Regions from separate parts of the Citrobacter sp. KH_055_1 genome, predicted to be linked through region 3. Evidence: predicted binding sites of a transcription regulator. Region 3 holds the regulator's gene; each other region holds the start of a gene.
The links. The regulator PurR, encoded in region 3, represses purine synthesis genes. The targets are predictions, from matches to a motif close to CANGCAAACGTTTGCNTG.
Positions count from the first base shown of each region.

Region 1 (3,971 bases), 1.2 Mb from region 3:
CAAAGAGTCGTTTGCGGTTCTCTTCAACATGTTCCAGGTTATCGCCGCAATGGGCCCCCAGATTCAGCGAATCGTACGGCGGCAAACTGACGCCACCAATACGGGTAGAACTACAGGCCGCGACGCCTTGCGGCAGCGGCCACTGCGGGACAATTAGCTTACTCATAGCCAGGCCACATCATCCTTATGCTCTTCGAAATCGGCACGCATCACGGCAATCAGATCAACCATATCTTGCGGAATTGGCGCATGCCATTCCATTTCGATACCTGTGATTGGGTGATACAAGCGCAGCATGGTGGCATGCAGCGCCTGGCGGTCGAACTTACGCAGCGTAGAAATAAATTCATCCGACGCGCCTTTCGGTGGACGTGGACGGCCGCCGTAGACCTGGTCGCCCACCAGCGGATGGGTAATATGCGCCATGTGCACACGGATCTGGTGCGTACGTCCGGTTTCCAGACGCAGCCTAAGGCGCGTGTGTACACGGAAGTGCTCCATAATGCGGTAATGCGTCACCGCAGGTTTCCCCATAGGATGCACGGACATATGCGTACGTTTGGTGGGATGACGGCTGATAGGCTCTTCTACAGTGCCACCGGCTGTCATATGACCAATCGCTACGGCTTCGTACTCACGCGTAATTTCACGCAGCTGTAGCGACTCGACCAAACGCGTTTGCGCCGGAACCGTTTTTGCTACCACCATTAATCCGGTGGTGTCTTTATCCAGACGGTGCACGATACCTGCACGAGGAACATCCGCAATCGGCGGGTAGTAATGCAGTAACGCATTCAATACCGTGCCATCAGGATTACCGGCGCCCGGATGTACCACGAAATCACGTGGTTTGTTGATGACCAGAATATCGTCATCTTCATAGACGATATCTAGCGGGATATCTTGCGCTTCAAAACGAATTTCTTCGTCAATTTCAGCATTGATGGAGACACGTTCTCCACCCAAAACTTTTTCTTTCGGTTTATCGCAAAGATTCCCGTTTACCAGCACGCGCTGATCGAGGATCCATTCTTTTATGCGAGAACGCGAATAATCAGGGAACAATTCGGCCAAAGCCTGATCTAAGCGTTGACCGAGCTGATTATCGGAGACTGTTGCGGTGAGTTCTACTCGTTGTGCCATAAACTGCTTCTTCGTTTAACGTTGGGTTTTACGGCTTTGCCGTTTAATATAGTGTGCTATTGTAGCTGGTCTTAACCGGGAGCAGGAACAGAGAATCTCCCGTAAAACATTTTGAGGAAAGTCAAAACGTCATGACGCGCATGAAATACCTGGTGGCAGCAGCCACGTTGAGCCTGTTTTTGGCGGGTTGCTCTGGTTCAAAGGAAGAGGTGCCCGATAACCCACCAAATGAAATCTACGCGACTGCTCAGCAAAAGCTGCAGGACGGTAACTGGAAACAGGCAATAACGCAATTGGAAGCGTTGGATAATCGCTATCCATTTGGACCTTATTCTCAGCAGGTGCAATTAGATCTCATCTACGCCTACTACAAAAATGCCGATCTGCCGCTCGCTCAGGCCGCCATCGATCGTTTTATCCGTCTGAACCCGACACACCCTAACATTGATTATGTCATGTATATGCGTGGCCTGACCAATATGGCGTTGGATGATAGCGCACTGCAAGGATTCTTTGGTGTTGATCGCAGCGATCGCGATCCACAGCACGCCCGAGCTGCGTTTAATGACTTTTCCAAACTGGTACGTGGCTACCCGAATAGCCAGTACACAACGGACGCCACCAAGCGCCTGGTATTCCTGAAAGATCGCCTGGCGAAATATGAGTATTCCGTTGCTGAGTACTACACCGCACGCGGCGCGTGGGTTGCTGTGGTGAACCGCGTAGAAGGTATGCTGCGTGACTTCCCGGATACCCAGGCAACACGTGATGCTTTACCGCTGATGGAAAACGCCTATCGCCAGATGCAGATGACTGCACAGGCCGAAAAAGTGGCGAAAATTATTGCCGCCAACAGCAGTAATACCTGATTCCTCGCTGAATGCAAAACGGCAGCCCTCGGGCTGCCGTTTTTTTATCCGTTTACGCCGTAACTGAAGCGGTTTAGCTGCAACGCATCCTATCAAATATGGCCTGCTTTCAGGTATTCCTCAAGTAAAAGATCGCCTGTTCCTGCGGTGCCTCACAAAAAGGTTTTCTTGACAAAAAGCGACAAAATAATGTGATTTAGATCACACATTTTGACATTAGGAAAGGTATGCTGGAATCACCAAGACGGGAAAGACAAGAGGTAAAATTTATGACAATGAACATTACCAGTAAACAAATGGAAATTACTCCGGCAATTCGCCAGCATGTCGCAGACCGTCTCGCCAAACTTGAAAAATGGCAAACTCATCTGATTAATCCACATATCATTCTGTCCAAGGAGCCACAGGGTTTCACTGCTGACGCCACCATCAATACACCGAACGGACATTTGGTTGCCAGCGCTAAGCACGAAGATATGTACACCGCTATTAACGATTTGATCAACAAGCTGGAACGGCAGCTCAATAAAGTGCAGCACAAAGGCGAAGCCCGTCGTGCAACAACTTCAGTAAAAGACGCCAACTTCGTCGAAGCAGAAGAAGAGTAGTCCCTTACATTGAGTGTATCGCCAACGCGCCTTCGGGCGCGTTTTTTGTTGACAGGGTGAAAACAGTACAGGTACTTTAACTGACGTAGCCAAAGGAAATTGACATGAAACTTATTCCGTTCTTCTTCGCATTCTTTTTTACCTTCCCCTGAATGGGAGGCGTTTCGTCGTGTGATAAATAATGCGAAGACGAACAATAAGGCCTCCCACAACGGGGGGCCTTTTTTATTGATAATAAAAAAGGCAACACTATGACATCGGAAAACCCATTACTGGCGCTGCGCGATAAGATAAGCTCGCTGGATGAAAAATTACTGGCCCTGCTGGCTGAGCGTCGTGGTCTGGCCGTCGAAGTCGGTAAAGCAAAACTGCTTTCTCATCGTCCGGTGCGCGATATTGACCGCGAGCGCGATCTGCTGGACCGACTGATCCAGTTGGGTAAAGTGCATCACCTCGATGCCCACTACATCACACGCCTGTTCCAGCTCATTATTGAAGATTCCGTTCTCACCCAGCAGGCGCTCCTGCAGCAGCATCTGAATAAAATCAATCCGCACTCCGCCCGCGTCGCGTTTCTGGGGCCAAAAGGCTCGTATTCGCACCTCGCTGCGCGTCAGTATGCCGCTCGCCATTTTGAGCAATTTATTGAAAGCGGTTGCGCCAAGTTTGCCGATATCTTTAATCAGGTCGAAACCGGACAGGCGGACTACGCGGTCGTGCCTATTGAGAACACCAGCTCTGGCGCGATCAACGATGTTTACGACTTGCTGCAGCACACCAGCCTCTCCATCGTCGGCGAGATGACCATTATTATCGACCACTGCGTGCTGGTTTCCGGTACTACGGACCTGAATAGCATCGAAACCGTGTACAGCCATCCGCAACCGTTCCAGCAATGCAGCAAATTCCTCAATCGTTATCCGCACTGGAAGATCGAATATACCGAAAGCACCTCGGCAGCAATGGAAAAGGTTGCCCAGGCGAACTCACCGCACGTGGCAGCCTTGGGCAGCGAAGCCGGTGGCGTGCTGCACGGTCTGCAGGTACTTGAACATATTGAAGCGAATCAGACGCAAAACATTACCCGTTTTGTCGTGCTAGCACGCAAGGCTATTAATGTTTCCGACCAGGTTCCGGCGAAAACCACGCTGTTGATAGCGACAGGGCAACAGGCGGGTGCGCTGGTTGAAGCGCTGCTGGTGCTACGCAACCATAATCTGATTATGACCAAGCTGGAATCGCGCCCGATTCACGGTAATCCGTGGGAAGAGATGTTTTATCTCGATATCCAGGCCAACCTGGAATCGCCGGAAATGCAAAAAGCATTGAAGGAGTTGGGTGAAATTACGCG
Region 1 is NZ_CM174473.1:1,221,085-1,225,055, reverse strand. It holds gene yfiH (purine nucleoside phosphorylase YfiH) at 1-166, opposite strand, end outside; gene rluD (23S rRNA pseudouridine(1911/1915/1917) synthase RluD) at 163-1,143, opposite strand; gene bamD (outer membrane protein assembly factor BamD) at 1,275-2,012, shown strand; gene raiA (ribosome-associated translation inhibitor RaiA) at 2,282-2,620, shown strand; Phe leader region at 2,724-2,849, shown strand; gene pheL (pheA operon leader peptide PheL) at 2,725-2,772, shown strand; gene pheA (bifunctional chorismate mutase/prephenate dehydratase) at 2,872-3,971, shown strand, end outside.
Region 1: the regulator PurR is predicted to act here: its motif matches at 2,166-2,183, upstream of raiA (ribosome-associated translation inhibitor RaiA).

Region 2 (3,971 bases), 1.7 Mb from region 3:
GTGATCCAGCGCTTTTGCTGCGTCGTCAACGATGACATCAAAGCCGAAGGTTTCCGCACGGGTACGGACAACATCCAGCGTTTGCGGATGAACATCAGACGCCACAAAGAAGCGGTTGGCGTTTTTCAGTTTACTGACGCGTTTTGCCATCGCCATGGCTTCGGCAGCCGCGGTGGCTTCATCCAGCAGAGAAGCGGAAGCCATATCCAGACCGGTCAGATCCAGCGTCACCTGCTGGAAGTTAAGCAGTGCTTCCAGACGGCCCTGGGAGACTTCTGGTTGATACGGCGTATATGCGGTGTACCAACCCGGGTTTTCCAGCATATTACGCAGGATAACCGGCGGTAACTGCACGGCGGTATAACCCATGCCAATGTAGGACGTGAAGCGCTTGTTACGCCCGGCGATGGCTTTTAACTCTGCCAGCGCAGCGTATTCGGTCGCCGCCTCGCCCACCTGTGGCGGGGTTGCGAGCTGAATGTCTTTCGGCACAATCTGGCCGATCAGCGCGTTTAACGACTCGGCGCCAACCGCATTCAGCATTTCTTGCTGCTGCGCGGCGTCCGGTCCGATGTGGCGTTCAATGAAAGCGCCGCTGTTTTCAAGCTGGCTTAACGTCTGTGTCATGGGCGATGGTTCCTGAAACGTGCAGTGAATCGTGATTGTCTCTAACTCAATTGCCCGGTGGCGCTGACGCTTACCGGGCCTACATAAAACCGTAGGCCGGATAAACGCAGTGCCATCCGGCACAATCTTATTCGTCTTCCAGTAATGCCTCGTACGCAGTGGCATCCAGCAGTGATTCGATTTCGCTTTCGTCGCTGGCTTTGATCTTGAAGATCCAGCCGCCGGTGTACGGCTCGCTGTTCACCAGTTCCGGGGAGTCGCTGAGCGCGTCATTCACCGCCACAATCTCACCGCCCACCGGCGCATAGATATCGGAAGCTGCTTTTACGGATTCCGCAACCGCGCAGTCGTCGCCCGCGCTGACAGTGGCACCCACTTCTGGCAGGTCAACGAACACCATGTCACCCAGCAGTTCCTGAGCATGTTCGGTGATCCCTACGGTGTAAGAGCCGTCTGCTTCTTTGCGCAGCCATTCGTGTTCTTTACTGTATTTCAGTTCTGCTGGTACGTTGCTCATCAATCAATCTCCAAAAAGGATGAATCACGCGACGGCTTTGCCGTTACGCACAAAAACAGGTTTAGTCACTTTTACCGGCATTTCACGGTTACGGATCTGCACGATTGCCGTCTCGCCAATACCCGCAGGTACGCGCGCCAGTGCAATGCTGTAGCCCAGCGTCGGAGAGAACGTACCACTGGTGATAATGCCTTCATGCGCATTGCCCGCCGCATCGGTGAAACGCACCGGCAGTTCATTACGCAGTACGCCTTTCTCGGTCATTACCAGGCCAACCAGCTGCTGGTGACCTTTTTCACGTTGCATTTCCAGCGCTTCGCGACCAATGAAGTCGCGGTCAGCCGGTTCCCACGCGATGGTCCAGCCCATGTTGGCGGCCAGCGGAGAAATACCCTCGTCCATTTCCTGGCTGTACAGGTTCATACCGGCTTCCAGACGCAGCGTATCGCGCGCGCCCAGACCACATGGCTGTACGCCTGCGTCGACCAGCGCACGCCAGAAATCCGCGGCTTTTTCATTCGGCAGGGCAATTTCATAGCCTGCTTCGCCGGTATAGCCAGTGGTGGCGATAAACAAATCACCCGCCTGCACGCCAAAGAACGGCTTCATGCCTTCTACCGCATGGCGCTGTTCTTCAGTAAACAGCGTGGCGGCTTTAGCCTGAGCATTCGGTCCCTGCACCGCAATCATCGACAAGTCATCACGAACGGTGATGTCGATAGCGTAAGGTTCAGCGTGTTGGGTTATCCAGGAGAGGTCTTTTTCGCGGGTGGCGGAGTTAACAACGAGGCGGAAGAAATCTTCAGTGAAGTAGTAGACGATCAGGTCATCAATCACACCGCCCGACGCATTGAGCATACCGGAGTAAAGGGCTTTACCGGTTTTCGTTAGCTTCGCGACGTCGTTTGCCAGCAGATAACGCAAGAACTCCCGGGTGCGACTGCCGCGCAGGTCGACGATGGTCATGTGCGACACATCAAACATACCGGCATCGGTGCGAACAGCGTGGTGCTCGTCGAGCTGAGAACCGTAATGCAGAGGCATCATCCAGCCATGGAAATCAACCATGCGCGCGCCGCATAGCGTGTGTTGTTCGTACAAAGGAGTCTGTTGAGCCATCTTTTCCTCGTTGAATAAGCGGGGCTATCAACTCTTTCGCGGTGAAATGTTCACCACGAAACCCAGCACCGCAGCCGCTCCGGGGGCTGCGACGCAAACGTTCTCTTTGTCTTGAACTTACCACTGAAACAGACGCTAAACCATAAGTCAAAATTAACCATCACATTAGCTTATGGCTAAAAATGCCCAGATCGACGGCAGAATAAAAAACCAGTTAACCGCCATAAAATCAGAGCAACAGATAGATAAAACGAAACAAATCGTCATCAATCCATATTAAATGTGGAAAAAATGTCAAAAATGGCGTTATGAGAAAATAGTAATATTAAAAAAACTAATGCGAAAAGAAGCGTGAAATTAGATTATTTCAAATGAGAGAAGCATCCCGGCGCGCAGGCCGGGAGAGGAAAGTGTGACGGGTCTCAAACTCTTAAAATTGTCCTGACGGACGTTAGCGCAACCACTCAGGAAGATCGTTTAATCCCATCGCCTGACGGATGAGTTGTGGTTTTACGCCTGGCAGGGTATCGGCCAGTTTCAGACCAATATCACGCAGCAGTTTCTTCGCTGGGTTCGCGCCAGCAAACAGTTCACGGAACCCCTGCATACCGGCCAGCATCACCGCTGCACTGTGCTTACGGCTACGCTCGTAGCGACGCAGATAAAGGTACTGACCGATGTCTTTCCCCTGGCGTTGCAGACGTTTTAGCTCATCAATCAGCTCCGCAGCATCCATAAAACCGAGGTTAACCCCCTGTCCTGCCAGCGGATGGATGGTATGTGCCGCATCACCGACCAGTGCCAAGCGGTGCGCGGCAAACTGGCGGGCATAGCGCCCCGTTAGCGGAAACACCTGACGTTCGCTCTCAACGCGACATAGTCCCAGCCGATTATCAAAGGCGATATTCAGCGCCTGATTAAACGCGTCAACACTTGCCAGTTGCATGCGCTCTGCTTCCTGCGGCGAGAGTGACCAGACGATAGAGCACAAATGCGGATCGCTGAGCGGTAAGAACGCCAGAATGCCTTCGCCATGGAACGCCTGGCGGGCAACTGCACCGTGCGCGTCCTCGGTGCGAATGGTTGCCACCAGCGCATGATGGCGATAATCCCAGAAGGTCAGCGGGATATCCGCTTTGTTACGCAACCAGGAGTTTGCGCCGTCCGCGCCAATGACCAGGCGCGCAGTCAGCATCGAGCCATCCTTCAGGGTCAGAAAAGCTTCGTTCTCCCCCCAGGCCACTTGCTGAAGTTCTGCCGGAGCCATTAGCGTAATATCCGCCGACTGCTGCGCCTTTTGCCACAGCGCGTAGTGGACCACCGAATTTTCAACGATATGTCCTAAATGGCTATAGCCCATGCTTTGGTCATCAAATTCGATGCGCCCAAAGCTGTCTTTGTCCCAGACTTCCATCCCGTGGTAACAGCAAGCCCGACGGGCGACAATGTCTGACCATACGCCAAGACGGGTCAGTAGTTTTTCGCTGGCGGCGTTAATGGCCGACACGCGAAGCTGAGGAGGTGCATCCGCCGCCAGAGGCTGCGGAACATGTTGTTCTAATACGGCAACGCGTAACCCGCTGCCCTGCAAGCCGCAGGCAACCGCCAGTCCCACCATGCCGCCACCAACAATTGCTACATCAACACTTTGCACTGTTTGCTCCTGAAAACGGGACTATCAAATACCGTAGGCCGGATCAGGCGAAGC
Region 2 is NZ_CM174473.1:766,603-770,573, reverse strand. It holds gene gcvP (aminomethyl-transferring glycine dehydrogenase) at 1-627, opposite strand, end outside; gene gcvH (glycine cleavage system protein GcvH) at 755-1,144, opposite strand; gene gcvT (glycine cleavage system aminomethyltransferase GcvT) at 1,169-2,263, opposite strand; gene ubiI (FAD-dependent 2-octaprenylphenol hydroxylase) at 2,715-3,917, opposite strand.
Region 2: the regulator PurR is predicted to act here: its motif matches at 2,354-2,371, upstream of gcvT (glycine cleavage system aminomethyltransferase GcvT).

Region 3 (3,971 bases):
GTCAGCCACGCGAAAAAGCTCGCGGAACAGGCCGCATAAATCAGCACGTTGCCGCGGTAGGTTCTGGAGCGCAACAGGGTGGCAAAGGTGAGCTTATCCTGGCTATCGTCACGCGCTTTAGCCGTGGGCTTCAGGCGCAGGGCCGGCAGCATCAGGATCAGGGTGATGGCAAACAGGGTGGCAAAGATAGCCTGCCAGGAAAAATGCATCAGGATCCAACTGCCTAATAATGGCGCGAGCGCGGGAGATAACCCGACCAGCGGCATAATGGTGGCAAAGATACGGTTCACTTTTTGCGAGGGATAATAATCAGCAACCAGCGCCTGCCATATAACCGACGCCGCACAGACGCCCACAGCCTGGATAAAGCGCAACACCAGCAAGCCGGTGGCGTTTTCGACCCAAAGCATGCCAAGACTGCTCAGCGCGAAGATGGAGAGGCCCAGTAGCAAAATAGGCTTGCGGCCATAATGGTCGGAGAGTGGCCCCCACAGAAGTTGCGCGATGGCAAAACCCGCCAAGAACAGGCTAAGGCTGGCGCTGACGGCTGATGCTGGGGTTTGCAAATCGGACTGAATAGCCGCAAATGCTGGCAAATACATATCCGTTGCCAGAAAACCGAGCACGCTAAGACCTGCCAGCCAGACTAAAAACCCTTTTCCAGGTTGCATCATTATTTCTCTTTATAAGCAATAGAACAGTGCCGCTGAGTGTAGTGAGTGAAATTCTTGCTGTGAAACGCTAATATTTGCTTATTGATTTCAAATTTTTTGCAGGCAGAGTATGTGGTCAGAATATTCCCTTGAAGTGGTGGATGCAGTCGCACGCAACGGCAGCTTTAGTTCTGCCGCCCAGGAGTTGCACCGCGTGCCTTCGGCGGTGAGCTATACCGTGCGTCAACTGGAGGAGTGGCTGGCTGTGCCTCTTTTCGAACGTCGCCATCGGGATGTGGAATTAACCCCCGCCGGGGCGTGTTTTTTAAAAGAAGGGCGCTCTGTTATCAAAAAAATGCAGATCACTCGCCAACAATGTCAGCAAATTGCCAACGGCTGGCGTGGGCAACTGGCGATTGCCGTCGATAATATTGTCAGGCCGGAACGGACCCGACAGATGATTGTGGATTTCTACCGTCATTTTGATGATGTGGAGTTAATCGTTTTTCAGGAGGTGTTTAACGGCGTCTGGGATGCGTTATCGGACGGGCGCGTGGAGTTGGCGATTGGCGCGACGCAGGCTATTCCGGTAGGGGGGCGCTATACGTTTCGCGATATGGGAATGTTGAGCTGGAACTGCGTGGTGGCAAGTCATCATCCGCTGGCGTCGATGCCGGGACCGCTCAGTGACGATACGTTGCGCAACTGGCCGTCGCTGGTACGAGAAGACACCTCCCGTACGTTGCCAAAACGTATTACCTGGCTACTGGATAACCAAAAAAGGGTGGTAGTGCCTGACTGGGAGTCATCTGCCACCTGTTTATCGGCTGGACTCTGTGTTGGGATGGTGCCAACGCATTTTTCCAAACCGTGGATCGACAGCGGAAAATGGGTTGCACTACAGCTTGAAAATCCCTTTCCTGATGCCGCGTGTTGCCTGACCTGGCAGCAAAACGATACGTCACCCGCACTGAGATGGCTGCTGGACTATTTAGGGGACAGTGAAACGTTGAATAAAGAGTGGCTGCGGGAGCCAGAGTAAGGCTCCCGCACAACAGATTATCGACGATAATCGCGGAACGGACCATCGGCCACGGAGCGACGTTCTACCAGGCGCGGGTGCACCTCAATAGACTGTGACTCTTCGCGTTTATTCACGATACGGTCTAACAGCATGTTAAAGGCCGTTTCACCGAGCGAATCTTTTGGCTGATGAATGGTGGTTAATGCCGGGGTGAAGAAGCGGGCGTTACGCACGTTGTCGTAACCAATCAGCGACACATCTTGCGGGACGCGCAGGCCCATCTCGTCAGCGGCGCAAAGCGCGCCCATCGCCATGATATCACCACCACAGAAGACGGCGGTCGGGCGGTGCGACTGGGAGAGGATCTGCTGCATGGCGCGATACCCGGATTCAGGCTCAAAATCGCCCTGGACAATCCAGTTGTCAGGCACTTTAATCAGCGCTTCTTCCATCGCCTTCATAAAGCCCGCCAGGCGTCCGGCGCCGGTGTTACGCTCCATAGGTCCTGGGATCACACCAATCTCGCGATGACCGCGTTCAACCAGATAACGGCCTGCCATATAACCGCCTTCAAAGGCGTTATCGATGACCGTATCGGTAAAATCGGCTTTGGCTTCGCCCCAATCCATCACCACCATCGGAATATGGCGATATTCTTCGAGCATGGAAAGCAGAGGTTCCGGGTATTCAGAACACATCACCAGCAGACCATCTACGCGCTTCTGCGCCATCATGGAGAGGTAGGCCTGCTGTTTCTCGAGGCTGTTCCACGCGTTGCCCAGAATCAGCGTATAGCCTTTCTGGAAGCAGTTTTTCTCAACGGCTTCGATGATTTCCGCAAAGTAGGCGGCTTCGCTGCTGGTCGCCAACAAGCCAATCGATTTAGTGTGATTCACCTTCAGACTGCGTGCCACCGCGCTTGGGGAATAATGTAGTTCTTTAATTGCTGCCCAGACGGCATTGCGCGTTTCTTCCGCGACAAAGCGTGTTTTGTTAATTACGTGTGATACGGTTGTAGTGGAAACGTTTGCTCGCTTCGCTACATCTTTAATTGTTGCCATTACATCTCACTCCAGACCATATCCTAAGTTCCTGAGAATACTCCAGGTAAACGTTTGCCTTCACACACCCTTCGCGCAACATCAGGGTTGCGGTACGCCAGGAAAACGACACGGAACGTCAGGAAGGGGTCAATGGCCGGTACGCTAATCAAGTAAGCGTGGAATTTTGTCTGATCTTTACGAAAAGGGGAAGAGTTAAAAGCATTTATCAATATAAATCGTGAGAGATTTTTACCTTCAAGTGTGCAAAAATGCGCAATATCACTTTTTGTGTGGGAATAAAAAGGAGAAAACTTGATGAGCACCGATCTGAAATTTTCGTTAGTCACCACCATTATTGTTCTGGGTTTGATTGTTGCCAGTGGTTTAACCGCCGCGCTGCATTGATGTATCGCCGAGGGAGAGCTATCTCCCTCATCCCGCCAACCCGTCCCCCCACTGCTATTGTTTGCAAATAAGCAAAAGTCTTTTGCATTTTTGTTAACTTTATTATTTTTGCGATCAATGTCATGCTTTTGACTCTTATTCTGTGTCGTGCCACGGCTCGACGTTACGGAGTCGCTGTATGAAAATAAATTATCCACTACTGGCGCTGGCGATAGGGGCGTTTGGTATCGGCACGACAGAGTTTTCTCCGATGGGGTTATTACCCGTCATCGCTAAAGGCGTCGATGTCTCGATTCCGGCGGCAGGGATGCTAATTAGCGCCTATGCGGTAGGGGTGATGGTCGGTGCACCGTTAATGACCTTATTGCTTTCTCATCGCGGGCGCCGCAATGCGCTGATTTTTCTGATGGCGATTTTTACGCTCGGCAACGTGCTGTCGGCGTTATCTCCCGATTACACTACTCTGATGCTGTCGCGTATTCTGACCAGTCTTAACCATGGGGCCTTTTTTGGTCTCGGCTCGGTTGTAGCGGCAAGCGTGGTGCCAAAGCACAAACAGGCCAGCGCTGTCGCCACCATGTTTATGGGACTCACCATCGCCAATATTGGTGGCGTTCCTGCAGCGACCTGGCTGGGTGAAACCATCGGCTGGCGCATGTCCTTTATGGCAACGGCGGGTCTGGGGGTTATCTCGATGGTCAGCCTGTTCTTCTCGTTGCCGAAAGGCGGAGCAGGGGAGCGCCCGAACGTGCGCAGAGAGCTGGCGGTGCTCATGCGCCCGCAGGTGGTGTCAGCGTTGCTGACTACTGTGCTGGGCGCCGGTGCGATGTTCACGCTCTATACCTA
Region 3 is NZ_CM174473.1:2,446,596-2,450,566, reverse strand. It holds gene punC (purine nucleoside transporter PunC) at 1-671, opposite strand, end outside; gene punR (DNA-binding transcriptional activator PunR) at 784-1,695, shown strand; gene purR (HTH-type transcriptional repressor PurR) at 1,713-2,738, opposite strand; gene cydH (cytochrome bd-I accessory subunit CydH) at 3,036-3,125, shown strand; gene AC3ITF_RS11405 (MFS transporter) at 3,304-3,971, shown strand, end outside.